3 regions of the Cronobacter dublinensis subsp. dublinensis LMG 23823 genome follow, and region 1 is predicted to be linked to each of the others. Evidence: predicted binding sites of a transcription regulator. Region 1 holds the regulator's gene; each other region holds the start of a gene.
The links. The regulator Fur, encoded in region 1, represses iron uptake genes when iron is present. The targets are predictions, from matches to a motif close to ATAATAATGAGAACNACTATCAA.
Positions count from the first base shown of each region.

Region 1 (9,927 bases):
ATGGCATCGACGCACGCAAGATGATTTTCGACAACTGTCGCGCTATTCGCCCCTTCGTTCCGGCGACGGTCGATGGCCGCCCGTGGCAGAGCTATGAGACGCAGGAAATTGCCTCCGACCTGCGATTCTTCCACTTCGTGCCCGGCGAGCGCTGGCACGCCTTTGAGGGCTACGCGCCGCACCAGTATTTTGTCGACCCGTGCAAGCTGCTGCTCACCACGCCGGGCATCGACACCGCAACCGGCGAATATGAAGCATTCGGCGTGCCTGCCGCCGTGCTCGCAAGCTATCTGCGCGAAAACCATATCGTCCCGGAGAAGTGCGACCTGAACTCGATCCTGTTCCTGCTCACCCCGGCAGAAGAGATGAGCAAGCTGCAACAGCTGGTGGCGCAGCTGGCGCGTTTTGAAAAGCTGCTGGAGAGCGACGCGCCGTTAAGCGAGGTGCTCCCGACACTCTGGAAACAGCATCAGGCCCGTTATGACGGGTATACGCTGCGCCAGCTCTGCCAGGAGATGCATGATTTCTACGCCAGCCGCAACGTGAAGCAACTGCAAAAAGAGATGTTCCGTAAGGCGTATTTCCCCCGCGTCGCCATGAGCCCGCAGGCCGCGAATCATGCGCTGATCCGCGGCGAGGTGGAGCTGGTGCGGCTTGACCAGGCCGAAGGCCGCATCGCGGCTGAAGGCGCGCTACCTTACCCGCCCGGCGTGCTGTGCGTGGTGCCCGGCGAAATCTGGCGCGGCGCGGCGCTGCGCTACTTCCAGGCGCTGGAAGAAGGGATCAACCTGCTGCCGGGCTTCGCGCCGGAATTACAGGGGGTCTATGTCCAGGAGAACGACGGTCGCCGCCAGGTGTGGTGCTACGTCGTCACTACGCGTCCGGTCACGCAGAGCCGCACAGAAGGAGCGTTATGATGAGCAAATCCAACAAAATGGGCGTCGTGCCGCTGACCATCCTGACGATGGTCAACATGATGGGCTCGGGCATTATTATGCTGCCGACCAAGCTTGCCGAAGTGGGCACCATTTCGATTATCTCCTGGCTTGTGACTGCCGTCGGGTCGACCGCGCTGGCCTGGGCGTTCGCGAGGTGCGGGATGTTCAGCCGTAAAGCGGGCGGCATGGGCGGCTACGCGGAGTACGCGTTCGGTAAGTCGGGCAACTTTATGGCCAACTATACCTACGGCGTGTCGCTGCTTATCGCTAACGTCGCCATCGCTATCTCTGCGGTCGGCTATGGCAGCGAACTGTTCGGCGCGGCGCTGACGCCGGTGCAGACCGGCCTCGCCACGATGGGGGTATTGTGGATTTGCACGGTCGCCAACTTCGGCGGCGCGCGCATCACCGGCAAGCTCAGCAGCATTACCGTCTGGGGGGTGATTATTCCGGTGGTCGGGCTGTCGGTGATCGGCTGGTTCTGGTTCAGCCCGTCGCTGTATGCGGACTCCTGGAACCCGCACCACGTGCCGTTTTTCGACGCGGTGGGATCGTCCATCGCGATGACGCTGTGGGCCTTTCTCGGGCTGGAATCGGCCTGCGCCAACACCGAGGTGGTGGAAAACCCGGAGCGCAACGTGCCGATTGCGGTACTGGGCGGCACGCTCGGCGCGGCGGTGATTTATATTGTTTCCACCAACGTGATTGCGGGCATTGTGCCAAACCTGAGCCTCGCGCACTCCACCGCGCCGTTCGGGCTGGCGTTCGCGCAGATGTTCACGCCGGGCGTCGGGAAAATCATCATGGCGCTGATGGTGATGTCCTGCTGCGGTTCGCTGCTCGGCTGGCAGTTTACTATCGCTCAGGTGTTCCGCTCCTCCGCCGACGCGGGCTATTTCCCGAAAGTGTTCTCACGGCTGAGCAACGCCGAAGCGCCGGTAAAAGGGATGCTGACGATTGTGATTATCCAGAGCGCGCTGTCGTTGATGACTATCAGCCCGTCGCTCAACAAGCAGTTCAACGTGCTCGTGAATCTGGCGGTGGTGACCAATATCATCCCGTATATTCTGTCGATGGCGGCGCTGGTCATTATTCAGCAAGTAGCGAACGTGCCGCCGCGCAAGGCGAAGCGGGCCAATGCGGTGGCCCTGGTGGGCGCGATTTACAGTTTTTACGCGCTCTACTCTTCCGGCCAGGAGGCGATGCTGTACGGCGCGATGGTGACGTTTATGGGCTGGACGTTATATGGGCTGGTGTCACCGCGTTTTGAATTAAACAACAAGCACGGCTAAAAAAAGCCCGGTGGCGCTGACGCTTACCGGGCCTGTGAGATCAATGTATAACGGCAACCCGAGGGTTGCCGTTATTACGTCAGTGCCAGAGGGAGCTGACGCCCGCCCCGCAACGCTTACGCGTTTTTCAGCACTTCGCTGACGATTTCTACCGCTTCTTTCTCAATCTGCTTGCGGTGCTCTTCGCCGAGGAAGCTTTCGCAGTAGATCTTGTACGCGTCTTCGGTGCCGGAAGGACGCGCCGCGAACCAGCCGTTCTCGGTCATCACTTTCAGGCCGCCGATGGCCGCACCGTTACCTGGCGCAGCCGTCAGACGCGCGGTGATCGGGTCGCCTGCCAGCGTGCTGGCGCTGACCATCTCCGGAGAGAGTTTAGAGAGCGCCGCTTTCTGCGCTGAGGACGCGGAAGCCTGCAGACGGTTGTAGCTCGGCGCGCCGAAACGCGCGGCGAGTTCGTCATAGTGCTGCTGCGGGTTTTTGCCGGTGACCGCGGTGATTTCCGCCGCCAGCAGGCACATGATGATGCCGTCTTTATCGGTGGACCACGGCGTGCCGTCAAAGCGCAGGAAGGACGCGCCCGCGCTCTCTTCGCCGCCGAAGCCGAAGCTGCCGTCGTAGAGACCGTCAACGAACCATTTAAAGCCGACCGGCACTTCCACCAGCTTACGGCCCAGCGCATCGACCACGCGGTCGATCATCGCGGAAGAGACCAGCGTTTTGCCGACGGCCACGTCCTGGCCCCACTGCGGGCGATGCTGGAACAGATAGTTGATAGCGACAGCCAGATAGTGGTTCGGGTTCATCAGCCCCGCCGGAGTGACGATGCCGTGGCGGTCGTAGTCCGGGTCGTTGGCGAACGCCAGATCGAATTTATCGCGCAGCGCCAGCAGGCCCGCCATCGCGGATTCCGAGGAGCAGTCCATCCGGATAGCGCCATCTTTATCGAGATGCATAAAGCGGAAAGTCTGATCTACCTGATCATTAACGAGGGTGAGATCGAGCTTGTAGTACTCGGCGATGCGCTTCCAGTATTCGATGCCGGAGCCGCCCAGCGGGTCGACGCCAAGCTTCAGGCCCGCTTTCTGGATAGCGGCCATGTCGACGATCTCCGCCAGCCCTTCGATAAACGGCTGCACCAGATCTTTTTCCTGAATACGACCGCTCGCCCAGGCGTCATCCAGCGAAATACGCTTCACGCCTTTCAGGCCGTCCGCCAGCAACGCGTTGGCGCGGTTTTCGACCACTTTGGTGACGTTGGTATCCGCCGGGCCGCCGTTAGGCGGGTTGTATTTGATGCCGCCGTCGTCCGGCGGGTTGTGCGACGGCGTGATGACGATGCCGTCGGCCTGCGCGCCGCCGCGTTTGTTGTGTTCAAGGATGGCGTTAGAGACCGCAGGCGTCGGCGTGTAACCGTTGTTGTCCTGCACGATGATATCGACGCCGTTCGCCGCCAGCACTTCCAGCACGGAGATAAACGCGGGCTCGGAGAGCGCGTGCGTATCTTTACCGACGTAACACGGCCCGGTGATGCCGTTTTTGGCGCGCTCTTCGGCAATCGCCTGGGCGATGGCCAGAATGTGCGGCTCGTTAAAACTGTGACGCGCGGCGCTGCCGCGGTGGCCGGAAGTCCCGAACTTCACCGCGTGCTCCGCATTACCCACCATCGGCTTCAGCACATAGTACTGCGCGGTCAGCTGGGCGACGTTAATTAAATCACTCTGTTGTGCAGGCTGTCCCGCACGGTTATCGACTGCCATGGCCTGGTCCTTCTGACGCAAGAGTTAAATGGTGCCGCAAACCTTCTCAATCAATTCCGCCGGGAACTGCATGGTCTGCATGATGTGTTCAATCATGCTGCATTTGCGGCCTGTATTCGTGTTCGTGATAACCCAGAACGGCGTCCCCGGCACGTGGCGGGGTTTCGTCTGGTTGCCACTTTGCAGCAGCGTTTGCTCATCGCCTGCGAAATAGACGCGGGTACGACCGTGTAACGATTCGGTCGCGTCGGCAAACGCGTCTGCATCCAGTGAATAGAGTGTAGACAGCACCAGCATAAAACGATTGACCGCGCGTTTTTGTTCGGCGTATTCATCCGACAGCAGCAGCTCGCGCATGGCGCGAACGCGATCGCGCGCCGGGTTGGCCGGTTTTTCAGCGGCGGGCGCGACGGTTTCGGGAAGCTCTGCTTTGGCGGGTGTAGCAGCGACGTGCGAGGCGGCGGAAAACTTCAGCATGCGCCGTAAAATGTCGGACGCGCTTTCGCCAATATGCAGGGTGTGGCTGGCAATGTAGCGATACAGCTCGTCATCAACTTCAATCGTTTTCATCTTAATCCAGTGCGATTTCTTTTCTGAATACAAGTCATTGGGATTATAGAGTTAAAACCCAACAGCGGATAGCGTCAAACCAGGAAGGCCGCAAAAGTCGGAATTAACTGGAACCTTGCAGCCGGGCGGCAGAATGGTCAACATGATAACCTAACCTGTCAGTCGCCAAAAAAGAACTTTGCCATGAAATTAAATACCCGCACGCAATCTGCGCAACAACCGACTCAAAATACACCGATTGTGTTAATTCACGGGCTGTTCGGGAGTCTCGATAACCTCGGCGTGCTGGCCCGCGACCTGGTGCAGGATAATGACATCGTGCAGGTCGATTTACGCAACCACGGCCTTTCTGCGCGTAGCGAGGCGATGGATTACCCGGCGATGGCGCAGGATATTCTCGACACGCTGGATTCGCTGGGACTGAATAAGGTGATTCTTATCGGTCACTCGATGGGCGGCAAAGCGGCGATGGCCGTCACCGCGCTTGCCCCGGAGCGCATCGAAAAGCTGGTGGCGATTGATATCGCGCCGGTGGATTATCAGGTGCGCCGCCACGACGAGATATTCGCGGCCGTTAACGCGGTGAGCGATGCGGGCGCGACCTCCCGCCAGCAGGCAGCGGAAATCATGCGCCAGCATATCGCGGAAGAAGGCGTGATTCAGTTTCTGCTGAAGTCGTTTGTCGACGGCGAGTGGCGCTTTAACGTGCCGGTGCTGTGGGAGCAGTATGCGCATATCGTCGGCTGGCAGGCGATCCCCGCCTGGCACGGCCCGGCGCTGTTTATTCGCGGCGGCGCGTCGCCTTATGTGGAAGAAGCGCACCGCGAGGCGCTGCTGGCGCAATTCCCGCAGGCCCGCGCGCACGTTATCGCGGGGGCCGGTCACTGGGTTCATGCCGAAAAACCGCAGGCGGTGGTACGCGCTATCCGTCGTTTCCTGGAAACTGATTAAAAACAGACCGACCGGCGCCGTCGCGCGCCGGATGCGTTGGCGCGCTTCGCTGCCTCATGTATGATGGCGCGCTGAAATACCGTCGGGACCGCCCCGACAGCCTGTTTCCCCTGTCTATACTCATACCATGGCAAAAGAACAAACGGACCGCACAACGCTCGATCTCTTCGCGGATGAACGCCGTCCGGGCAGACCGAAAACCAATCCGCTGTCGCGAGATGAACAGCTGCGCATCAATAAGCGCAACCAGCTTAAGCGCGACAAAGTTCGCGGGCTTAAGCGCGTGGAGCTGAAGCTGAACGCCGACGCCGTGGACGCGCTGAATCATCTGGCGCAGGCGCGTAATATCAGCCGCAGCGAGCTGATTGAAGCCATGCTCCTCGCTCAGCTGCAGGCCTTGCAGGAGTAAGGTCTGGTCTGAATTTTACCCAAAAGGACGGGGCAATGTAGCAGAGAGTGCACCCGGCGCCTGATACCGTTTCCGCACCTTCGCCTGTTCTGCTATGATTGCCCTATCTGTGGGCGTTATGCCAGCACCATCACATTTAGATTCAAGAGGTTATTCTTCTTATGGCAATCGTAGGCATCTTTTTCGGCAGCGACACCGGCAACACCGAAAATATCGCAAAAATTATCCAGAAACAGCTCGGGAAAGACGTTGCTGAAGTGCATGACATTGCTAAAAGCAGCAAAGAGGATCTGGAAGCGTTCGATATTCTTCTGCTTGGCATCCCGACCTGGTACTACGGTGAAGCGCAGTGCGACTGGGACGACTTTTTCCCGACGCTGGAAGAAATTGACTTCAACGGTAAGCTGGTTGCGCTGTTCGGCTGCGGCGACCAGGAAGATTACGCGGAATACTTCTGCGACGCGCTGGGCACCATTCGCGATATTATCGAGCCGCGCGGCGCGACTATCGTTGGCCACTGGCCGACCGAAGGTTATCACTTCGAAGCGTCCAAAGGTCTGGCGGATGACGATCACTTCGTCGGCCTCGCGATTGACGAAGATCGCCAGCCGGAGCTCACCGCAGAACGCGTTGAGAAGTGGGTGAAGCAGGTTTCTGAAGAGCTGCACCTGCAGGAAATCATCAACGCCTGATGATAAACGGCGCGGGCGGCCGTCCGCGCCGGTTGATAGATAAAAGCAATGAAAATAATTGCTACAAATTTTTAACTTTCCCTCACTACGCTGTACAATGGCTTCCTTAATTATCAGGCCTTCACGTTAAAAACGCTGGCGGGTCCACGATTTTTAAGCTCTTTTTTGCCGGGTGCTTGCGGTTTTCATTTAGGCATGTCAGTTCTATAATGAGACGCATTCATCTTCGGCGTATCCGATGTATCGCTCCCTTTCGGGACGAGTCGTTAAGCAACAGGACAGATTCCGCATGACTGACAACAATACCGCATTAAAGAAGGCCGGCCTGAAAGTCACGCTTCCTCGATTAAAAATCCTCGAAGTGCTGCAGGAACCGGTCAATCATCATGTCAGTGCGGAAGACCTTTATAAGCGTCTGATTGACATGGGTGAAGAGATTGGCCTTGCCACGGTCTATCGCGTACTGAACCAGTTCGACGATGCCGGCATTGTCACCCGTCACAACTTCGAAGGCGGTAAATCCGTTTTCGAGCTGACGCAACAGCATCATCACGATCACCTGATCTGCCTCGATTGCGGCAAAGTGATCGAATTCAGCGATGAATCTATTGAAGCTCGTCAGCGTGAAATCGCGACGCGTCACGGCATCCGCCTGACTAACCACAGCCTCTATCTGTACGGTCACTGTGCCGATGGCGACTGCCGCGAAAACGAACACGCGCACGAGGTCGGCGAGAAATAACGCTCGTCATACCGCCTGCTCCAAAGCCGACCTGTGTCGGCTTTTTTATTGTCTGAAAACCAGAGACTGAAAATACAGCTGTACTATTTTAGATAAAAAACACTGCGCTGCGTATTTTAATACAGCGTACAATGCTTAATTAAACCATATCTATTTTATTAAATTGAAATTCAGAAAAGATAAATGTCTTTACCGGTCAATCAGTTAGGCAACGAATTATCACGATTGTTCATTTCCTCTTCCCTGCCCCTTATTGCAGCAATAAAAAAGCATCCATTAAGATACAGCAACGACATAATTTTATTTTAAACAAGGTAACCAATATGGTATTACCCTCCAAACCCCTTGCTGAGATTTATCGCATTGCTGATATTTTCAATAGTTACGGTAACTGGTCTCGTGCGGAGAAAAATACGCTGATCCCGCTGCGGGACGGGGAAATCTGTATCATACGCGGCGGTCAGTTCTCGCTGATGCGCCAGAGCGACCGGCTGCTGCTGGAAAAAAGCAGCGCCCCGTCGGTACTGGGCCTGGCCAGAAATTTAGGTAAATCCCAATTCGCAAAATTACAGGCGGATTCAGAATGTCATTATCAGTTAATTCCTTTTGATTATTTCATGCAGGAAATTGAAAAAAATCACTGCCAGTTACATCTCCTGGTTTTGTCCTCATGGATAATTAATATGCTTTGCTATCGCGAAGAGATTATGCTCGGCAGAAACAGCTTTAGTATGATTAAAGCCAATATCGAATGTCTGGCCGCGATGGATGAGTTTATGCGTAACCGGATTAACGTCGCAGATTATATTGTTAAAAAAACCAATCTTTCCCGCAGTATGGTAATGAAAACCCTTTCTCAGTTGCGCAGCGCGAAACATATTGAAATCAGTAAAGGTAAGCTGCTAGCCGTGCATTCCCTGCCTGACGCGCCGTAATACGCCGCCCCGATAAACCTAAAAGCCAGCCCGGAGGCTGGCTTTTTTATTATGCCGTTACGGCTGCAGGTGCTCCGTCCGGCTGTAACGTTTGCCGTCGTGGCTGACGCTGCGCACCTGCACGTCGCCCGTGACGCCCGGCGGTTGCGCGGCGTCATAGCGCTGCCAGCGCGCGCCGCCATCGGTGGAATACTCTACCGTCACGCCAGGCAGGCTGGTGTTCATCTGCAATACGCCTGCGTTAATGCGCGCGCCGGGCACCGGCAGACGGAACTGCACGCCTGCTTTTTCAAGCTTCGGCAATTCGCGGCTGCCGAGCAGATTCGCAAAGCGCGTCCAGTCTCGTTGCAGCGCTTTCACGTCAACCTGATGCGTTTCACCGCCTTTATACTCGCGGCCCGCCTGATAATCCTGTTCCCAGGCGGCGCGGTGCCAGGCGCGCTCCGCAACGGCCAGCAGACGTGGGTACATCATGTACTCCATCTGTTTATCGGTGCGCACCACTTCGCTCCAGAGCTGCGCCGAGAGGCCATACGCGCCCGGCCAGGGCTTGTCGGATTTGGCGCTGAACGTGTTGCCGTCGCGATCGACCGATGTCTCGGCGTTCTGCGGCAGGTTATCCGGCGCGAAGCTGAAAATCTTCCGCTCATCGCTGAAACGCGTGCCCCAGTAGTAGCCGCTCTCCGCCGGATTCACTTCGTTCGGGAAATCCAGGTAGACATAATCCGGGTTAGAAACCACCACACGGAAACCTTTATTCGCCCAGTCGTTGACGCTGTCAAAACCGCCCCAGTAAAGGGTGTCCCAGAAGTTCACGTTAACGTGCGAGGTCGCAAAGGCGCCGGCGTCTTTCGCATCCTTGAGGCCATCCTGCCAGGCCTGCATGGTGTCGATGCCGTGCGCTTTCACAAGCTTGCTGACCTCAACGCCAAAGTAGCTGGAGAGATGTTCGACATCGGCGACCACGCCGTCCTGCACCATCTTCTGACACACCGGCGAGCGCGCCCAGGGCTTATCCTGGCGACCTTTATCGATAATCCCCTTCCCGGCTTCCGGTTTCGTTTTATCGGTGTAACCGGTGCCAAGGTAGATATTTTTCGCCTCATCGCCGCCAAAATGCCAGGTCGTGAGCGGCTGCCCGGCCTCCCGGTGCATCTGCTGAATTTCGCTGATGACTTTGTCCACAAAACGGCGCGAAGCGTCGAGGCATGGGTTGAGGTAGCCGGTGCGGTTGTAATACTGCACGCCGGTGGTGACCGACGTATCCTGCGGGTCGAGCAGGCGGTACGCATTCGCCTCGTCGGGTTTACCCGCCTTCGCCAGCCGATCGTAGCGTGCCTCCATCGCGATCACCGCCGCACGGGCGTGGGCTGGCATGTCTATTTCCGGGATGACCTCAATCTGGCGCGCCGCGGCGTATTTCACGATGTCGATATAATCGGCGCGGGTGAAATAGCCGCTGCCGTTATTGTTCGTGTCCGGCCCGGAGCCGAGCTGCGGCAGCAGGCAGGTTTTTTCGCTCAGATCGTGGCAGCGTTTTCCGCCGATCTCAGTAAGCTCCGGCAGCCCCGGGATCTCGATACGCCAGCCTTCGTCATCACTTAAATGAAAGTGGAATTTATTCAGCTTATAGGCCGCCAT
Region 1 covers NZ_CP012266.1:1,349,523-1,359,449, reverse strand. The annotation lists gene speF (ornithine decarboxylase SpeF) at 1-917, shown strand, start outside; gene potE (putrescine-ornithine antiporter) at 917-2,230, shown strand; gene pgm (phosphoglucomutase (alpha-D-glucose-1,6-bisphosphate-dependent)) at 2,347-3,987, opposite strand; gene seqA (replication initiation negative regulator SeqA) at 4,012-4,557, opposite strand; gene ybfF (esterase) at 4,741-5,508, shown strand; gene ybfE (LexA regulated protein) at 5,636-5,917, shown strand; gene fldA (flavodoxin FldA) at 6,079-6,609, shown strand; gene fur (ferric iron uptake transcriptional regulator) at 6,899-7,351, shown strand; gene AFK67_RS06180 (helix-turn-helix domain-containing protein) at 7,675-8,286, shown strand; gene AFK67_RS06175 (beta-N-acetylhexosaminidase) at 8,344-9,927, opposite strand, start outside.

Region 2 (9,927 bases), 2.1 Mb from region 1:
GTGCGCAGCAGTACCTGCGTCTGTACGTCAAACTCCTCACGGCTCACCAGATCCAGGCGAGACAGCTGGCCCTGCAGTACCTGGCGAATTTTCTTCTCAACATCTTCCCCGATCTCACGGATCCCTTTTGGCATCGATTCATGGACCTGACGGGCGATCTGTTCAATTTTTTTCGGGTCAATCATAGCGGTTTCCCTGATCTGGTATGGTCTGAAGAGTAATTGTAATCGCTGATCCCAAGGGTATAAACCGGAAATGTTTGAATCTCATGCATTGCCGACGATTATCAATGGCGTTATAGTTATCTCGCTTATTCTCAGGGCGGGGCGAAATTCCCCACCGGCGGTAAATCAGGCTTATCCGGCGTCTGCGCGAAGGCGAAAGACAAACGGTAAACTGAAAGCCCGCGAGCGCTTCAGAGTTTTTCTGAAGGTCAGCAGATCCGGTGTAATTCCGGGGCCGACGGTTAAAGTCCGGATGGGAGAGAGTAACGATCTGCCTGGGCTTACGCCCACTCACGTTATTTTGTTTGCCGCTTGCCGGCACTCCTAAGACCGCCCTGATTCTGGTAATCCATATAATTAATGAGGTTTCTTTACCATGAATCAGACGCTTCTTTCTGCTTTTGGCACCGCTTTTGAACGCGTGGAAAACGCGATCGCCGCACTGCGCGAAGGGCGCGGAGTGATGGTGCTCGATGATGAGAACCGTGAAAACGAAGGCGACATGATTTTCGCCGCCGAAACCATGACCGTTGAACAGATGGCGCTGACTATCCGTCACGGCAGCGGCATCGTCTGCCTGTGCCTGACCGAAGAACGCCGTAAACAGCTCGATCTGCCGATGATGGTGGAAAACAACACCAGCGCCTTCGGCACCGGCTTTACGGTGACCATCGAAGCGGCGCACGGCGTGACGACGGGCGTTTCCGCTGCTGACCGCATCACGACTATTCGCGCGGCGATTGCCGACGACGCGAAGCCGTCCGATCTGCATCGCCCTGGCCACGTTTTCCCGCTGCGCGCGCAGCCGGGCGGCGTTCTGACCCGCGGCGGCCACACCGAAGCGACCATCGATTTAGTGTCGCTGGCGGGCTTCAAACCGGCGGGCGTCCTGTGCGAACTGACCAATGACGACGGCACTATGGCGCGCGCGCCGGAGTGCATCGCGTTTGCCCGTGAGCACAACATGCCGGTCGTAACTATCGAAGATTTAGTGAGCTATCGCGAGGCGCAGGAGCGCAAAGCGAGCTGACCACACGCCCGGCGAGCACCGGGTCTGAATCAATACACAAAAGCCCGGTCTGACCGGGCTTTTTTATTAGCCGCTAAGCCCGCTCGTTTGCAGCAGCGTCAGGCTGAGTCCCATCACTGACATTCCGCACAGCACGCCGTAGCTCGGGTTGTTATGCGGGTCTATCTCTTTAGCAAGCGGCATCAGCTCATCCACCGACAGCGCCACCATAATCCCGGCCACCGCCGCCATAATCGCCGCCATCACTACCGGCGAAACCATCGTACCGAGGATAAGCCAGGCCAGCACCCCGCCGAGGATCTCCGCCATCCCGGAGACGCCTGCCCAGATAACCGCTTTACGGCGCGAACCGGTAGCGGCATAGACCGGGCCCGCCACCGCCAGTCCTTCGGGAATATTATGCAGCGCCACGGCCAGCGCGATGCCGAAGCCCAGCTCCAGGTTATTGCTGGCCGTCACGTACGTCGCGACGCCTTCCGGGAAGTTATGCAGGCTGATGCCGAGCGTCAGCAGCAGCGCGGTACGGCGCAGGCTGCCCGGCGAGTGGCGGTGTGCGGTATGCGGATCGACGAGATCCTGCGGATGCGCGTGCGGCAGCAGGCGATCGAGCGCGAAATACCCCAGCAGGCCGACGATAAACATGCCGTAGCCGAGCACCGGCGACATGCCTTCTTCATTGAGCGCGGCGGGCAGCATTTCCATTAGCGAAATCAGCAGCATAATGCCCGCGGCAAACCCCAGCGAAAACGCCAGCAGGCGGTTAGAGGGCTTCTGCCCCAGCACGCCCAGCACGGCGCCGATAAACGTGGCGCCGCCCGCCAGCAGGGTCAGGATCAGAGGCACTGACATCGAACACTCCTTTTGATAATGATTATCATTAATTTATCGGGCGCAACGGAAAAGTCGAGGCCAGTCCGTGGCTTTTACAGAACGCTTACATTCAAATTTTCTGACGATCTTCATCACCCTTATCTCCGTTCTTTACGCGCGCGATCGGCGTAAGGTAATCCCATTGATGATACCGATTCAGGGTAAAAATAATGACGCACGCACCCCGTATGCCTGCACTGTTCCTGGGCCATGGCAGCCCGATGAACGTGCTGGAAGATAACCGCTATACCCGCGCCTGGCGCACGCTTGGCGAAACGCTGCCGCGTCCGAAAGCCATTGTCATGGTTTCGGCCCACTGGTTCACGCGCGGCACCGGCGTGACCGCGATGGAACAGCCGCAGACCATTCACGATTTCGGCGGCTTCCCGCAGGCGCTCTACGACACGCACTATCCCGCGCCTGGCTCACCGGCGCTGGCGCAGCGCGTGGTGGATCTTCTGGCGCCGCTGCCGGTCACGCTCGACCGCGAAGCCTGGGGCTTTGACCACGGCGCGTGGGGGGTGCTGATAAAAATGTACCCGCAGGCCGATATCCCGCTGGTGCAACTGAGTATAGATAGCACCAAACCGCCGCTCTGGCATTATCAGATGGGCCGCCGCCTGGCGTCGCTGCGCGATGAAGGCGTGATGCTGGTCGCGAGCGGTAATGTGGTGCATAACCTGCGTACCGCCCGCTGGCATGGCGAGGGCGCGCCATATCCATGGGCGGAATCGTTCAATAACTTTGTGAAAGAAAACCTGACGTGGCGCGGCGATGACGCCGGGCACCCGCTGGTCAACTATCTGGATCACCCCGGCGGCAGCCTGTCGAACCCGACTGCGGATCACTTCCTGCCGTTGCTGTACGTGCTTGGGGCGTGGAACGGCGACGAGCCGGTGACGATACCGGTCGACGGGCTGGAAATGGCCTCGTTGAGTATGCTCTCGGTGCAGATAGGGTAAGCATGGCGCGCGAGCGCGCCATGGTGGCGATCATTCCACAAACAGATGCGGATAGAAGCGCGACAGATCCTGCGTGATCAGCGCTTTGTCTTCGCGAATGCCGATCCCGGCAGGCTGGTCGTTGATAAGCCAGCTGCCAATCAGCGTGTAGCTGTCGCCGAATTTCGGCAGCGGGTGGAACTGCTGCACGATGGTGCCTTCTTCGCCGTAAGGACCGTCCACCTGCTCGACGGTCTGACCGTTTTCAATGATAGAAACGTTCGCGCCTTCGCGGGAGAAAAAGGGTTTCACCACATATTTTTCCATCGGCGGCGGATTGTCTTCGCTGAAGTACGCCGGCAGCAGGTTAGGGTGATTCGGGTAGAGTTCCCAGAGCATCGGCAGCAGCGCTTTGTTGGAAATAATGCTCTTCCACGCGGGCTCCAGCCAGCGCACGCCCGCGTCTTCCAGCTTGGTGGAAAACGTCTCGCGCAGCATGTATTCCCACGGATAAAGCTTAAACAGATTGCTAATCACCTGATCCTGGAGATCGGTAAACTGGCCCTTTTCGCCAAGGCCGATATCTTCGATAAACAGGAACTCGTTCTCGATCCCGGCTTCGCTGGCGCAATCCTGTAAATATTGCACCGTACCGCGATCTTCCACGGTATCGCGACAGCAGGCGAGATGCAGGCGTTGAAAGCCATACTGCGCTTTCAGCTCGCCAAAACGCTCGATGATCTTCTCCTGAAGACTGTTGAACTGATCGCTCTCAGCCGGGAGTTTTCCGGCGCGCAGCTGATCTTCCAGCCAGATCCACTGGAAAAACGCCGCTTCATACAACGAGGTCGGCGTGTCGGCGTTGTTTTCGAGCAGTTTGGGCTCGCCGCGCCCGTCCCAGGCGAGATCGAGACGCGAATAGAGCGACGGCTGGCCGCTGCGCCACGACTGGCGCACAAACTCCCAGGTATGCTTCGGAATGCGGAATTTGGCCATCAGCGCATCGCTGGCAACCACTTTCTCAACCACCTGTAAGCACATCTGGTGCAGCCCGGCGGTGACCTCTTCAAGCTTCTCCACCTGCGCGAGCGTCAGGCGGTAGTAAGCGTCTTCGCACCAGTAGGGCTCGCCATACATCGTGTGAAAATTAAAGCCGTATTCGGCGGCTTTTTCGCGCCAGTCCGGGCGCTCGCTGACCGCGATTCTTTCCATGTGATTAACCGCCCATTGAACGAGAAGAAGAGCCGGCAGCGCTGCGCTGCATCGTGGCCTGTTTCGCAACGGAATCGCCGAAACCGCCGCGGGTGATGGTCGACGTGGTCGCCGGTTTCGGCGCCATCGCAGATTTCGGTACGGTCACGGTGCGGCCCGGCTGCGCGGCGCCGTAGTTGCGGCCGCTGGCGTCGGTGTATTTACCGTAAGCCGGGCTTGCCGGGTTGCGCGAGCTGAACAGCGGCTGCTGCGCGAACCCCATGCCGCCGCCGCCCATCAGACGCCCCATCATGTAGCCCGCCATCAGTGGCATCCACATGCTGCCGGTTTGCTGCGTGGCCTGGCTGGTGTTGGTGTTGTTCACCTGCTGGCACTGATCTTCGCCAAATTCCGCCACGCAGTCTTCGCGTGTCGCGTATTTCGGCGCGGTACGCTCCGCCTCTTTCAGGGCGTTATTGTACGAGGTGGTGCATTCAGCGCTTTTGCCGGGGTTAGCGGCCGCGCAGTCGTCGGCGTTCTGATAGAGCTGGACGGTTTCGTCGCTCTTTTCACAGCCCGCCAGCATAAAAGCTGCCGTGACCGCGAAGGCGACCGGCGTTAAATGACGCGCGTTCCAGCTTTTGCGAAACATCGCGCGGTTAATCTGTTTTGTCCGTTTCATGCCTGCTTCCTGACCCAGTGGTATTGCACAGTTATGGTGCTCAGGATAGTGGATGAGTGGTTGAAATTAAAGCGCAGAGCCGGATGGCGGGGGATCTTTACGTTGACTTACGTTCAGGCGGGAAGCGCGCTGGCGCCTCCCGCCGGAGGGGTTACTGACGGAACGGATTGCTGCTGTTGCCGGTCGTGCTGCGGTTTGCCGCGGCAGGCTGAACGGCCGGCGCTGCGCCGCCGCTGTTCGCCATGTTATTCACGGCGGCGTCCTGCTGTGGGTTTTCCGGGGCGACGCTTTCCGGCGTGGTAGAGACCGGTTTGCCCAGCGAGTTATTCAGCGCGACCAGATCCTGCTCGTTGAGCGTACCCAGCGCAGATTTAATATTGAGCTGGTTGATCAGGTAGTTATAACGGGCGCTTGAGAGCTGCTGCTTGGCGTTGTACAGCGTGGTAGTGGCATCCAGCACATCAACGATGGTACGAGTACCGACCGAATAACCGGCTTCCATCGCATCAAGCGAGCTCTGCGCGGAGACGACCGCCTGCTCATACGCTTTGATGCTGCTGATGGACGCGTTCACGTTGTTATAGGAAGAACGCACGGTCTGCACGACGTTGCGGTGCGCGCTTTCCAGTTTCTCGCTGGCGCCAACGAAGCTGTACTGCGCCTGTTTCACCTGCGAGGTGACCGAGCCGCCGCTGTAGAGCGGCATGCTGAAGCTCAGGCCGACGGAGTTCTGACCCACTTTGCTGTCGGTGTAACGGCTGGCTGCCGCCGCGCTGCTGGTTTTGCTGCCGCTGTAGTCGGTGTCAGAAACGCTGCTGGAGGCTGTCAGGCCGAGCGTCGGCATATGACCGGTTTCCGCGTAGCGAATCTGCTCGCGCGCCAGGTCCTGGCTCAGACGCGCCTGCAGCAGCGTCAGGTTACGCTGCTCGGCTTCTTTCAGCAGCGCGTTAACGGCGGCCGGTTTGGCGGTTTTGAAACTATCGACGTTCAGCGAGGCGAGCTGCGGGTAGTAGTTGCCCGTCACCTGACGCAGCTGCTCCAGCGCGTTGTCGAGGTTGTTGCGCGCGGTCACTTCGTTCGCCAGCACGTTATCGTACTGCGCGCGGGCGTTTTGCACGTCGGTAATCGCCACCAGGCCCACGTTAAAGCGCTGGGTGGTTTGATCGAGCTGGCGGTAAATCGCCTGTTTCTGCGCTTCGGTATAGGAAAGCGCGTCAATCGCGCTCAGCACCTGGAAGTAGGCGGTCGCAGTATTGAGCATCAGCGTCTGCTGATCGGTCTGATAGGTCACGTCCTGAATGCCTGCGGTTTTCTCCTGCAGCGTCAGGGCGCGCCATTTAGACATATCGAAAATAGTCTGGGTTAACTGTAACGAGGCGCTCTTGGACGTGGTGTCGACGCCGTCGTTATCGCGAAAACCGCTGTTATAGGTGTAATCTGCACCCAGGCCGAGCTGCGGAAGTAAAGGACTGCGGGCTTCGTTAATTTTTTCGAATGCGGCGTCGCGGTCAGCAGCGGAGCTGCGCAGGTCTGGGTTGCTTAAACGTGCCTGCTGGTAAACCTGCAACAGGTTTTCTGCCTGGCTCATGGCGCTGAAGCCCGTCAGGCTCAGGCCGATAAGGATGGGGAGCAGTTTCTTCATTTGCATTCCTTGTTGTGAAGCATAAAGAATTTATTAGCGCTGTCAGAAGCCGAAAAATTGACGCCGATTCTACCAGAGTCAACCCGCCGTCAGGCTTGGCGTAACGTGCCTTCTGCCGGTAAATTTCATCAATCTACCACATGGGCAATGAAACGGCAGGTAAACTGGCTTGAAATGCCCAAATTCGGCACCATTTTGAACCGGAAACCCTCATGAGCAAATCAACGAAAAGCCCCGTTACTTTCACCAAAAACGATGTAGAAATTATTGCACGGGAAAAGCTATATCGCGGCTTTTTTTCGCTCGATCTCTACCGCTTTCGCCACCGTCTTTTCAACGGCGAAATGAGCGGCGAAGTGCGGCGTGAAATTTTTGAGCGCGGCCATGCCGCAGTCCTGCTACCCTTTGACCCTGTGCGCGATGAGGTGGTGCTTATTGAGCAGATCCGCATCGCCGCGTTCGACACCAGCGACACCCCGTGGCTGCTGGAACTGGTCGCGGGCATGATTGAGCCTGGCGAAACGGTGGAAGAGGTTGCCCGCCGCGAAGCGATGGAAGAGGCGGGGCTCGACGTCGGACGCGTTAAAAAATTCATGAGCTATCTGGCAAGCCCTGGAGGCACCAGCGAGCGCCTGTCATTACTGGTTGGCGAAGTGGACGCCACGACCGCGCAAGGCATACACGGTCTGGCTGATGAAAACGAAGATATTCGTGTTCATGTGGTAAGCCGGGAACAGGCATACCTTTGGGTAGAAGAGGGGAGAATCGACAACGCGGCCTCGGTCATCGCACTGCAATGGCTGCAGTTACATCATCACGCATTGAGAAACGAGTGGAACACCTGAATATGAAGCGTTATACACCTGATTTTCCAGAAATGATGCGCCTGTGCGAAACCAACTTCGCGCAGCTGCGCCGCCTGCTGCCGCGCAACGACGCGCCAGGCGAAGCCGTAAGTTATCAGGTGGCGGGCGCGCAATACCGTTTAACGATACTGGAATCAACCCGGTACACGACGCTTGTGCAGATAGAGCAAACCGCGCCGAAAGTGAGCTACTGGAGTTTGCCCTCGATGAGCGTAAGGCTTTACCATGACGCCATGGTCGCGGAAGTGTGTTCAAGCCAGCAGATCTTTCGCTTCAAAGCGCGTTATGATTACCCAAATAAAAAGTTGCATCAGCGCGACGAAAAACACCAAATTAACCAGTTTCTTGCTGACTGGCTACGCTACTGTTTAGCGCATGGAGCAATGGCGGTTCCGGTTTGTTAGCGTCGTGAAACCTAAGGACACCATTTGGAAAGCCTGTTAAACCTTCCTGTTGCTGGTGGGGCCAGCGTCAGGATCTTACAAATTACAGATACTCACCTGTTTGCCGGAAAGAACGATACGCTGCTTGGGATCAATACCTGGGAGAGCTACCAGGCTGTGCTGGCGGCCCTCCATGCCGGGCAGCGTGAGTACGATCTGATTGTCGCGACAGGCGATCTTGCGCAGGACCATACGCCTGAGGCCTACGCGCACTTCGCGGCGGGCGTTTCAACGCTGCCTGCGCCCTGCGTCTGGCTGCCGGGCAACCACGATTTCCAGCCCGCTATGTTCAGCACGTTGCAGGACGCGGGCATTTCCCCCGCCAAACGCGTGTTCGCGGGCGACCACTGGCAGGTACTGCTGCTCGACAGCCAGGTCTTCGGCGTGCCGCACGGCGAACTGAGCGACTATCAGCTGGAGTGGCTTGAGCGCATGCTGCAGCAGGCGCCGGAGCGTCACACTTTACTGCTGCTGCATCATCATCCGCTGCCGTCCGGCTGCGGCTGGCTCGACCAGCACAGCCTGCGCAATGCGCAGTCGCTGGATGACGTACTGAACCGCTACCCGCGCGTGAAGCATCTGCTTTGCGGACATATTCATCAGGAGCTGGATCTCGACTGGAACGGGCGTCGCCTGCTTGCGACGCCGTCCACCTGCGTTCAGTTCAAACCCCACTGCGCCGGCTTTACGCTTGATACCGTCGCTCCCGGCTGGCGCTGGCTGAATCTGCACCCTGACGGCTCACTCACTACGGAAGTGTGCCGCCTCGAAGGCGTGCAGTTCCGCCCTGACACCGCATCAGAAGGATACTGATGTCTACGCTTCTCTATCTCCACGGTTTTAACAGTTCACCTCGCTCGGCGAAGGCCACCAGCCTGCAACGCTGGCTGGCGCACCAGCACCCTGACATCAACATGGTTGTTCCTCAACTGCCGCCGTATCCGTCCGATGCCGCGGAGCTGCTGGAATCCTTAGTGCTTGAGCAGGGCGGCGAGCCGCTCGGCGTCGTAGGCTCGTCACTCGGCGGTTATTACGCCACCTGGCTTTCGCAATGCTTTATGCTACCTGCCGTGGTGGTGAACCCGGCGGTGCGCCCCTTTGAGCTGCTGACCGATTTTCTCGGCGCTAACGAGAACCCCTACACCGGGCAGCAATATGTGCTAGAGTCACGCCATATTTACGATCTGAAAGTGATGCAAATTGAGCCGCTCGACGCCCCGGATCTCATCTGGCTGTTGCAGCAGACCGGTGACGAGGTGCTGGATTACCGCCAGGCGGTGGCGTATTACGCGCCATGCCGTCAGACGGTAGAAACCGGCGGCAACCACGCTTTTGCAGGCTTTGAAGATTATTTCACGCAGATTGTCGATTTCCTTAGCCTGCGTTAACGCTAAGGCATCGATGCCGTTTTGTGACCTGACGATAAAATCATGACCCAATCCTATAATGCCGATGCCATTGAGGTGCTCACCGGGCTTGAGCCGGTGCGCCGCCGTCCTGGGATGTACACCGATACGTCCCGTCCCAACCATCTGGGCCAGGAAGTTATTGATAACAGCGTCGATGAAGCGCTGGCGGGGCATGCCAGACGCGTCGACGTGATCCTGCACGCCGACCAGTCGCTGGAGGTGATCGACGACGGGCGCGGCATGCCGGTGGATATTCACCCGGAAGAGGGTGTTCCCGCCGTGGAACTGATCCTCTGCCGTCTGCACGCGGGCGGTAAATTCTCGAACAAAAACTACCAGTTCTCCGGCGGCCTGCACGGTGTTGGGATCTCGGTGGTTAACGCCCTGTCAAAACGTGTTGAAGTCAACGTGAAACGCGACGGGCAGATTTACAATATCGCCTTTGAAAACGGCGAGAAAGTCAAAGAACTCAGCGTGGTCGGCACCTGTCCGAAACGCCAGACCGGCACCAGCGTGCATTTCTGGCCGGATGAAAAATTCTTCGACAGCCCGCGCTTTTCGGTCTCCCGCCTGACGCACCTGTTAAAAGCGAAAGCGGTGCTCTGCCCGGGCGTTGAAATCAACTTTAA
Region 2 covers NZ_CP012266.1:3,727,606-3,737,532, reverse strand. The annotation lists gene ubiK (ubiquinone biosynthesis accessory factor UbiK) at 1-185, opposite strand, end outside; FMN riboswitch at 309-493, shown strand; gene ribB (3,4-dihydroxy-2-butanone-4-phosphate synthase) at 601-1,254, shown strand; gene zupT (zinc transporter ZupT) at 1,321-2,103, opposite strand; gene ygiD (4,5-DOPA-extradiol-dioxygenase) at 2,295-3,086, shown strand; gene AFK67_RS17245 (glutathionylspermidine synthase family protein) at 3,117-4,277, opposite strand; gene AFK67_RS17240 (DUF1190 family protein) at 4,282-4,938, opposite strand; gene tolC (outer membrane channel protein TolC) at 5,090-6,580, opposite strand; gene nudF (ADP-ribose diphosphatase) at 6,793-7,425, shown strand; gene AFK67_RS17225 (DUF1249 family protein) at 7,428-7,850, shown strand; gene cpdA (3',5'-cyclic-AMP phosphodiesterase) at 7,875-8,702, shown strand; gene yqiA (esterase YqiA) at 8,702-9,277, shown strand; gene parE (DNA topoisomerase IV subunit B) at 9,320-9,927, shown strand, end outside.
Region 2: a site for Fur is predicted at 2,116-2,138, ahead of zupT (zinc transporter ZupT). Genes of this name have one in related genera too.

Region 3 (9,927 bases), 390 kb from region 1:
TGTTCTCATGCTGGATCAGCATCTGGCACGCCTGCGTGAAGGCTGCGAGCGGTTGATGATTACGCAGCCGGACGGTGATGCGCTGCGTGAAGAAATGCGCCAGGCGGCGCAGGGGCAGGAGAGCGCAGTCGTAAAAGTGATTATTACCCGCGGCGCAGGCTCACGCGGTTACAGCATCGCCGGGTGCGGCGCGCCAACGCGCATTGTTTCACGCGCGGCGTATCCTGCCCATTATAACGCCTGGCGCGCGCAGGGCATTCGCCTCGCGCTGAGCCCGGTGCGGCTCGGGCGTAACCCGTACCTCGCGGGCGTCAAGCACCTCAACCGGCTCGAACAGGTGCTCATTCGCACGCATCTTGAGCAGACGTCTGCCGATGAGGCGCTGGTGCTTGACAGCGAAGGGTGGGTTACGGAATGCTGTGCGGCTAATTTGTTCTGGCGTAAAGGAAAAGCGGTGTTTACCCCCCGTCTCGATCAGGCTGGCGTTGATGGCCTTATGCGGCGCCACATTATTGGCCTGCTGAATCACTCAGCCTGGCGATTGTCTGAAATTCACGCGCCGATCAGCGCGCTCGCGCAAGCGGACGAGGTCTTTATCTGCAACGCGCTGATGCCGCTGGCGCCGGTGCGTGAGATTGACGGTCACGCTTACGCCTCGCGCGAACTGTATAACCATCTGATTTCCCATTGCGAATAACCGGGTTCCCATGAAGAAAATGTTGCGCGTCGCGCTACTGCTGGTTCTTGTGCTTGCTGTCGCGGCAGGCGTCGGTTACTGGAAAGTGCGCCAGCTGGCGCACAGCCCGCTGCCGATTGCGAAAGATACGATTTTTACGCTCAAGCCTGGCACCGGGCGTCTCGCCCTCGGTCAGCAGCTCTACGATGAAAAGCTGATTAAACGCCCGCGCGTCTTTCAGTGGCTGCTGCGCCTTGAGCCCGAGCTGTCGCACTTCAAAGCCGGCACCTATCGATTCACGCCGAAAATGACCGTGCGTGACGCCCTGCGTCTGCTGGCGAGCGGTAAAGAGGCGCAATTCCCGCTCCGCTTTGTCGAAGGGATGAAGCTGAGCGACTGGCTGAAACAGCTGCGCGAAGCGCCCTATATTAAACACACCCTGAAGGATGACGAGTACGCGACGGTAGCGCAGGCGCTAAAGCTTGAGCATCCGGACTGGGTGGAAGGCTGGTTCTGGCCCGATACCTGGCTTTACACCGCGAATACGTCGGACGTGGCGCTGCTTAAGCGCGCCCATCAGCGGATGGTGAAAGCGGTAGATGACGTCTGGAAATCGCGGATGGACGGCCTGCCGTACAGCTCCCCGAATCAGCTGGTCACCATGGCGTCGATTATTGAGAAAGAAACCGCAGTCGCGAGCGAGCGCGACCGGGTCGCCTCGGTATTTATCAATCGCCTGCGCATCGGTATGCGCCTGCAAACCGATCCGACGGTTATCTACGGCATGGGCAAAAGTTATAACGGTAAGCTCACGCGTAAAGATCTGGAAACCCCGACGCCGTATAATACTTATGTCATCAGCGGCCTGCCGCCAGGCCCTATCGCGATGCCGGGCGAGGCGTCGCTGAAGGCGGCGGCGCATCCGGCGAAAACGCCGTATCTCTATTTTGTGGCGGACGGCAAGGGCGGCCACACGTTCACCACGAATCTCGCCAGCCATAATCGTGCGGTGCAGGATTATCTCAAGGCGCTTAAGGATAAAAATGAGCAGTAAATACATTGTCATCGAAGGGCTGGAAGGTGCCGGAAAAACCACAGCGCGCAATCTGGTGGTGGAGACGCTGAAGTCGCTTGGCGTCACCGACCTGACGTTCACCCGTGAGCCGGGCGGTACGGTGCTGGCGGAAAAACTGCGCAGCCTGGTGCTGGACATTAAATCGGTGGGCGATGAAGTCATCACCGACAATGCCGAAGTACTGCTGTTTTACGCCGCCCGCGTCCAGCTGGTGGAAACCGTCATTAAGCCTGCGCTCGCCCGCGGCGAATGGGTCATCGGAGACCGCCACGATCTCTCCACCCAGGCCTATCAGGGCGGCGGGCGCGGCATTGACCGCGCGCTGCTGACCACGCTGCGCCAGGCGGTGCTGGGCGATTTCGCGCCGGATCTGACGATTTATCTGGATGTGGACCCGCGCATCGGGCTTGAACGCGCGCGCGCGCGCGGCGAACTTGACCGAATCGAACAGGAGTCGCTCGATTTCTTTAACCGCACTCGCGCGCGTTATCTGGAGCTCGCAGCGACGGATCCGCGCATCGTCACCATTGACGCGTGCCAGACGCTGGACGCCGTCAGCCGCGATATTCGCGCTACGGTGACGCGCTGGGTGCAGGAGCAACAATAATGAAATGGTATCCGTGGTTGCGCCCCTCGTTCGAACATCTGGTCGGCAACTGGCAGGCTGGCAGGGGACACCATGCGGTATTGATCCACGCGCTGTCGGGCATGGGCGATGACGCGCTGATTTACGCGCTGAGCCGCTGGCGCATGTGTCAGCAGCCGCAGGGGCAGAAAAGCTGCGGCGCCTGCCGCGCCTGCCAGCTGATGCAGGCGGGAACGCACCCGGATTACTATCAGGCGGAGCCGGAAAAGGGCAAATCGACGCTCGGTATCGACGCTATCCGCGAGATTAACGAAAAGCTCTACGACCGCGCGCGTCTAGGCGGGGCGAAAGTCGTCTGGATCAAAGAGGCGGCGCTACTGACGGAAGCGGCGGCCAACGCGCTGCTGAAAACACTGGAAGAGCCGCCCGAAAACACCTGGTTTTTGCTGGGCTGCCGCGAGCCGGAACAGCTGCCCGCGACGCTTCGCAGCCGCTGCTTCAGCTGGCATCTCGCGCCGCCGGAGCCGCGTTACGCTGAAGCCTGGCTTGCGCGCGAAACGCAGGCGGATGCGTCGCGCATTAACGCCGCGCTGCGCCTCACGGGCGGTGCGCCCGCCGCGGCGCTGGAGTTGCTCCAGCCGGAGCAGTGGCAGCAGCGCGTGGCGCTTGGCGACAAAACCGCAGCGGCGCTCGCGAGCGGCGACTGGCTCGCCTTGTTACCCGCACTCAATCATGAGCAGGCCGCGTTTCGGCTCCACTGGCTCGCCGCCTTCCTGATGGACGCGCTGAAGTGGCGTCACGGGGCTTATGGCGCGCTGGTGAATACCGATTATCAGGTGCTGGTGGCGCAGCTGGCCCAGCGTTTTACGCCCGCCGTGCTGCAGGCGATGCTCGATTCGCTCTTCCGCTGCCGGGAACGGCTGCTAAACGTCGCGGCGGTTAATCGCGAACTGCTGCTGACTGAACTGTTACTCACCTGGGAGCGCTACATGCGCCCTGACGCCGCGCTTCCTTCTTATCACCTCTGAGAGAGACGTTATGTTTTTAGTCGACTCACACTGCCATCTTGATGGCCTGGATTATCAGTCTCTGCATAAAAATGTGGATGACGTTCTGGCGAAAGCCGCCGCTCGCGACGTGAAATTTTGTCTGGCGGTCGCCACCACGCTGCCGGGCTACAACGCCATGCGTGCGCTTATCGGCGAGCGGGAAAATGTGGCGTACTCTTGCGGCGTGCATCCGCTTAATCAGGATGAAGAGTATGACGTGGAAGAGCTGCGTCGCCTCGCCGCCGATCCGCGCGTTGTCGCGATGGGTGAAACGGGGCTCGATTATTATTACACGCCGGAAACGAAAGCCCGACAGCAGGAATCGTTCCGTCACCATATCCGTATTGGCCGCGAGCTTAACAAACCGGTTATCGTGCATACCCGCGATGCCCGTGAAGACACGCTGGCTATCCTTCGCGAAGAAAAAGTGACGGACTGTTCAGGCGTACTACACTGTTTTACGGAAGACAGAGAGACGGCGGGCAAACTGCTGGATCTGGGGTTCTACATCTCCTTTTCCGGCATTGTGACCTTCCGCAACGCGGAGCAGATCCGCGAGGCGGCGCGCTATGTTCCGCTCGACCGGATTCTGGTGGAAACCGACTCGCCGTACCTGGCGCCGGTTCCGCACCGCGGTAAAGAGAATCAGCCTGCGCTGGTGCGCGACGTGGCGGAATATATGGCGGTGCTGAAGGGCGTGAGCCTGGAAACGCTCGCTGAAACCACCACCCGTAACTTCTCCACGCTGTTCCATGTTGACCTCTCCGCGCTGCAATCTGCCTGATAAACCGAGTTATTTTAAAGCTCGTAATTAATAGTCAAAGCGAGTAAAGTTCACCGCCGAAATTCAGGCGGTGAGACTCGATTTATAAACATCCTGAAACACTTAATGTAAAGAATTGCAAGTTTTCCCCCAGGGTGTGTTTGAAACGTGATAGCCGTCAAACAAAGATCGCGTGATTTATTTTACTCTGCGTAATAAATAAAGGGGACTCAGATCCCCTGTTTATGGCCCGTTTCTCCCCCCGGGCTGATGCGTGAAACGCGTAAAAAAAGCACAAATACTCAGGAGCACTCTCAATTATGTTTAAGAATGCATTTGCTAACCTGCAGAAGGTGGGTAAATCGCTGATGCTGCCAGTCTCCGTACTGCCTATCGCAGGTATCCTGCTGGGCGTCGGTTCTGCAAACTTCAGCTGGCTGCCAGCCGTGGTGTCCCACGTCATGGCGGAAGCGGGCGGTTCTGTTTTCGCAAACATGCCGCTTATCTTCGCTATCGGTGTCGCGCTGGGCTTCACCAATAACGACGGCGTATCAGCACTCGCGGCAGTGGTTGCCTACGGCATCATGGTGAAAACCATGGCAGTGGTCGCCCCTCTGGTGTTGCACCTGCCTGCCGAGGAGATCGCCGCGAAACACCTGGCGGACACCGGTGTGTTGGGCGGTATTATCTCCGGTGCGATTGCAGCGTATATGTTCAATCGCTTCTATCGTATCAAGCTGCCTGAGTATCTGGGCTTCTTCGCGGGTAAACGCTTCGTTCCGATCATCTCTGGTCTGGCGGCGATTTTCACTGGCGTGATCCTGTCCTTCATTTGGCCGCCGATTGGCTCCGCCATCCAGACGTTCTCCCAGTGGGCTGCATACCAGAACCCGGTTGTCGCGTTCGGTATCTATGGCTTCATCGAACGTTGCCTGGTGCCGTTTGGTCTGCACCACATCTGGAACGTACCTTTCCAGATGCAGATTGGTGAATTCACCAACGCCGCAGGTCAGGTGTTCCACGGCGATATCCCGCGTTACATGGCAGGCGACCCGACCGCGGGCAAACTGTCTGGCGGCTTCCTGTTCAAAATGTACGGTCTGCCGGCTGCTGCTATCGCTATCTGGCACTCCGCTAAACCGGAAAACCGCGCCAAAGTGGGCGGTATCATGATCTCCGCTGCGCTGACCTCGTTCCTGACCGGTATCACCGAGCCTATCGAGTTCTCGTTCATGTTCGTGGCGCCGATCCTGTACGTTATCCACGCGATTCTGGCAGGCCTGGCCTTCCCGATCTGTATCCTTCTGGGTATGCGTGACGGCACCAGCTTCTCGCACGGCCTGATCGACTTCATCGTTCTGTCTGGTAACAGCAGCAAACTGTGGCTGTTCCCGATTGTCGGTCTTTGCTACGCCGTGGTGTACTACACCATCTTCCGCGTGCTGATCAAAGCGATGGACCTGAAAACTCCGGGTCGTGAAGACGCTACCGAAGACGCTAAAGCTGGCGCAACCAGCGAGATGGCTCCGGCTCTGGTGGCCGCGTTTGGTGGTAAAGAAAACATCACCAACCTCGACGCCTGTATCACTCGTCTGCGCGTAAGCGTGGCTGACGTGGCGAAAGTGGATCAGGCTGGCCTGAAGAAACTGGGCGCTGCGGGCGTGGTTGTTGCAGGCTCCGGCGTTCAGGCGATTTTCGGCACCAAGTCCGATAACCTGAAAACCGAAATGGATGAATACATCCGTAACAGCTAATCCTGGCTGTCGGGGAGATAAAGGGAGGCGCAAGCCTCCCTTTTTTTACGCCTGAAATTCGCAAGGGCAGAAGGGTCGGCCGATACATAAAAGAGCGCGTCAGGGCCATCGGCCAGGCGTTAAGACAGCGATTCTTGCCTGCATGACGCGTCGCGAGACGGTGAATCGCAATAAAAAAGGGAGCCACAGGGCTCCCTTTCTAGTTTAATGCCATCACAACACGATGGTCATCAGAAACTGTAGCTCGCCGTGACGGAGAAATTACGTGGCTCGCCATACACACCATAAGTGCCGAGATAATCGTAATACTCTTTATCAAAGACGTTATTGAGGTTTGCCTGCACGGCGAGATTTTTCGTCGCCTGATAACGCGTGAACAGATCGACCACGGTGTAACCGCTCTGGGTGATACGCGTGTCGCCATTCGGGCCCGCGATGTCCTGCCAGGTTTTGGTCTGCCAGCGCGCGCCGCCGCCTACGGTGAGTTCAGGCAACATCGGCAGTTGATAACGCGTGAAGAGCTTCATGGTCGTGCGCGGCTGGTCCGGGTTAACGGCCACGCCATCGCCCGCTTCAGCCACGTAGCGACTCGCGCCAAAGGTTAACTGCCAGTTATCGGTCAGCGCGCCGTTCAGCTCAAGCTCAACGCCTTTACTGACGGTGCCGTCAACGGATTCATACGCCGTCTGCCCACCTGAGCCTGGAATAATCACGCCGGTGTTCACCGCCACGTTATCCTGCTCGATACGGAATACCGCAAGAGACGCCGTGAGGCGCGTGTTAAACCAGTCCGCTTTCACCCCTGCTTCATAGGCTTTACCGGTCGTCGGGTCGAGGAACTCGCTGTTCACATCGCGCTGGCCGCTCGGCTGGAAGATGGAGGTATAGCTGGCATACGCCGACCACGTATCGTCGATGTCGTAAATCAGGCCCGCGTAAGGCGTGATGTCATCCGATTTGCTGCGGCGGATTTCATCCGGCTTACGTTCGAGATTGTATTTCGCGTTCCATTCGGTATAGCGCGCGCCCAGAATCAGATGCAGCGGATCGGCAAGGGAGAGGCGCGTTGCGGCATAAACGGATTTCTGGCGGATAACATCACGCTGATAAAGCGTGAAATCAGACCAGGTGGGGTTAGCCAGCGTGTCGCCGTTATAGTTATGAATGTTACCGACATCCATCAGGCCGAAATTATCATTCACCGGGTATGCGTTGTCGTAGTTGTTACGCTGGCGGCTGTAGCTGCCGCCAAACATCATTTCATGCTGGCGACCCGCCAGTTCATACCCGCCGCGCACAAAAGCGTCGACCGAATCCTGCTTACGCTCGCCGACGTTCCAGCCGCCCCATGCGCCCTGAAAGAGGGCGGCGTTATAGCGGCCGGTCGTTTTGTCCGGGAATCCGTCGATATACATCAGGCGATTATCGAAATTGGTTTCCGCATGCATCGCGTTAACTTTCGCTTCCCAGCCGTTATCGAAGCGCTGCGTCAGGTTGGCGAAAATTTTGGTGGAATCGAGGTTAGAATAGGCCCAGTCGGCCGCGGTATTAAAACCACGGCGGAAATGCGTGCGGCTGCCATCGCTGTAAAGAGAAGGAAAACCGCCCCAGGTCGGGCTGTCCTCTTCACTTTCCTGGTAGTCATAACCCAGCGACAGCTGCGTAGAATCGGTAATGTCGGCATCGATAACGCCGTAGATGAATTTTTTGCGATAGTGGTTACGCTCCACCCAGCTGTCATTATCCTGATAACCTGCCACCACACGCCCGCGAACGTTACCGGATTCCACCAGCGGGGCCTGCAAATCCATCACGTAACGCTGTTTATCCCAGCTGCCGTAAGTGGCGGACACATTGCTTTTAAATTCTTTGCTGTCCGCATGTTTGCGAACCATATTGACGTAAGCCGAAGGGTTACCGGTGCCGCTCATCAGGCCAGCTGCGCCGCGCACGACCTCAATTTTGTCATAAATCGCCGTGTCGCCCGCGGTGTCGCCAAAGTTCCAGCGGTTATCCAGGAACGTCGGCATATCTTCATAGGCAAAATTGCTGATGTAGAAACCGCGTGCGAAGAAATTAGTGCGGCTGGTGTCGATACGCGAGGCGGTGACGCCCGTGGTGTTTGCCAGCACGTCTTCAATCGAATTCAGCTGCTGATCCTGCATGCGCTGCTGACTAATCACGCTGACCGACTGCGGAATATCGCGCGGCACCAGCAGCATTTTTGTTCCGGATGTAGTGGTTTTTACGCTGTAATCCTGCGACTCATCAGGCGTGCCGCTGTCAGCAGCCGCGTCGACCACAATGGTGTCGTTGGTCGCAGGCGCCGCGTAAACCGCCGGAGCCGCCAGCGCGCTGGCAATACTTAACGCCAGCAAAGAGGGAAGGGAAGACGCCGGAACGACGCCCTGACGAAGTGCATGCTTAGCCATGTGTTGCCCTTAAAAAGAATAAAATGATGCTGTGCATCAGGCTGTGGAATTACGACTCTCATCAATGGCATCCGGCCTGATGAACAGAAATCGCAGGACTAAAACAACGTTCCAGTGTCAATAAAAATGAGAACTATAATCATTTGTTTTTGCGGTGTAAACAAATGTAAGACGCGTTACAAATCGACGAGAAGAAGAAAGGAAAAGAAAAACAAGCGAAGCGGCGCGACAACAGGGCGGGGATACACTATAAGCTTCCGCTTTATAAAGAAAAACCGGGCCAAAGGTTGAAAGGAAGCGATTATCTCGCTCATACTCTTAACGTTTATCCAAGAAGGAAAAAAACCATGGCCGAAGAAACCATTTTCAGCAAAATCATTCGCCGCGAAATCCCGTCCGATATCGTTTATCAGGATGAGCTGGTGACGGCGTTTCGCGATATTTCTCCCCAGGCCCCAACCCATATTCTCATCGTCCCGAACGTGCTGATCCCGACCGTCAACGACGTCACCGCAGAGCACGAGCAGGCGCTCGGTCGTCTGTTTACCGCCGCCGCGAAAATCGCGCAGCAGGAAGGCATCGCGCAGGACGGCTATCGTCTGATCATGAACTGCAACCGTCACGGCGGGCAGGAGGTCTACCACATCCATATGCATCTGGTCGGTGGCCATGCGCTGGGGCCGATGCTTGCGCATAAAGGTGTCTGATATGGGGCGTGCTCGCACAGGCTGGCTGCTGGCCGCGCTGCTGATGGCAGGTTGCCACTCTGCGCCTACCATTCCCGTCAGCGACGATCAGGCGGTGGTGATGGAGTCCAGCGTGCTGGCCGCCGGCATAACCGCTGAAAAACCAGACTTTTCTTTGCAAAACGGCAGGCCTGGCGCCGCCGCCACCATTTACAATAACAAAGACGCGCCCGTTACCGTCCACTATCGCTTTTACTGGTACGACGCCCACGGGCTGGAAGGCCAGCCGCTGGAAGTACCGCAGACCGTGGTCATTCCGGCGCAGGGGCGCGTGACGGTTAACGGCCAGACCGACTATCTGGCAGCCCGCAAAGCCCGTCTTTATCTCTATCTCTGAAGGGGGAAATGTTGAACAGAATGTATCGCTATGCGCTGCTGGCGACGGTCGCCCTGGCGCTGTCGGGCTGTATTGTACCCGGCGAGCAAAAACCTGCGCCGGTTGAAGAAGCGCAGCCGGGCACGCAGCAGCCCACGCAGCCTGTCCCGCCGCCGTCCGAGCCGGTGCCGACTGTGCCCTCCGTGCCGTCTGTTCCGGCGCAGCCTGGCCCGATTGAGCACCCGGCTGAAAACGCCACGCCGGAGCCTAAATCGCGCACCTATGACTGGAGCAGCGCGATGGCACCGATGGTCGGCAAAATGTTGCAGGCAGGCGGCGTGAATGCCGGCAGCGTACTGCTGGTTGACAGCGTCAATAACCGTACCAACGGCTCGCTGCAAACCGGCCCCGCCACCGAAGCCCTGCGCGGCGCGCTGGCGAACAACGGCAAATTCACGCTGGTCTCCGCACAGCAGCTCTCCATGGCGAAACAGCAGTTGGGTCTCTCGCCGCAGGACAGCCTGGGCTCG
Region 3 covers NZ_CP012266.1:1,744,199-1,754,125, forward strand. The annotation lists gene pabC (aminodeoxychorismate lyase) at 1-697, shown strand, start outside; gene yceG (cell division protein YceG) at 708-1,730, shown strand; gene tmk (dTMP kinase) at 1,720-2,358, shown strand; gene holB (DNA polymerase III subunit delta') at 2,358-3,365, shown strand; gene AFK67_RS08000 (metal-dependent hydrolase) at 3,376-4,170, shown strand; gene ptsG (PTS glucose transporter subunit IIBC) at 4,470-5,903, shown strand; gene fhuE (ferric-rhodotorulic acid/ferric-coprogen receptor FhuE) at 6,134-8,335, opposite strand; gene hinT (purine nucleoside phosphoramidase) at 8,683-9,042, shown strand; gene AFK67_RS08020 (YcfL family putative periplasmic lipoprotein) at 9,044-9,418, shown strand; gene lpoB (penicillin-binding protein activator LpoB) at 9,427-9,927, shown strand, end outside.
Region 3: a site for Fur is predicted at 8,456-8,478, ahead of fhuE (ferric-rhodotorulic acid/ferric-coprogen receptor FhuE). Genes of this name have one in related genera too.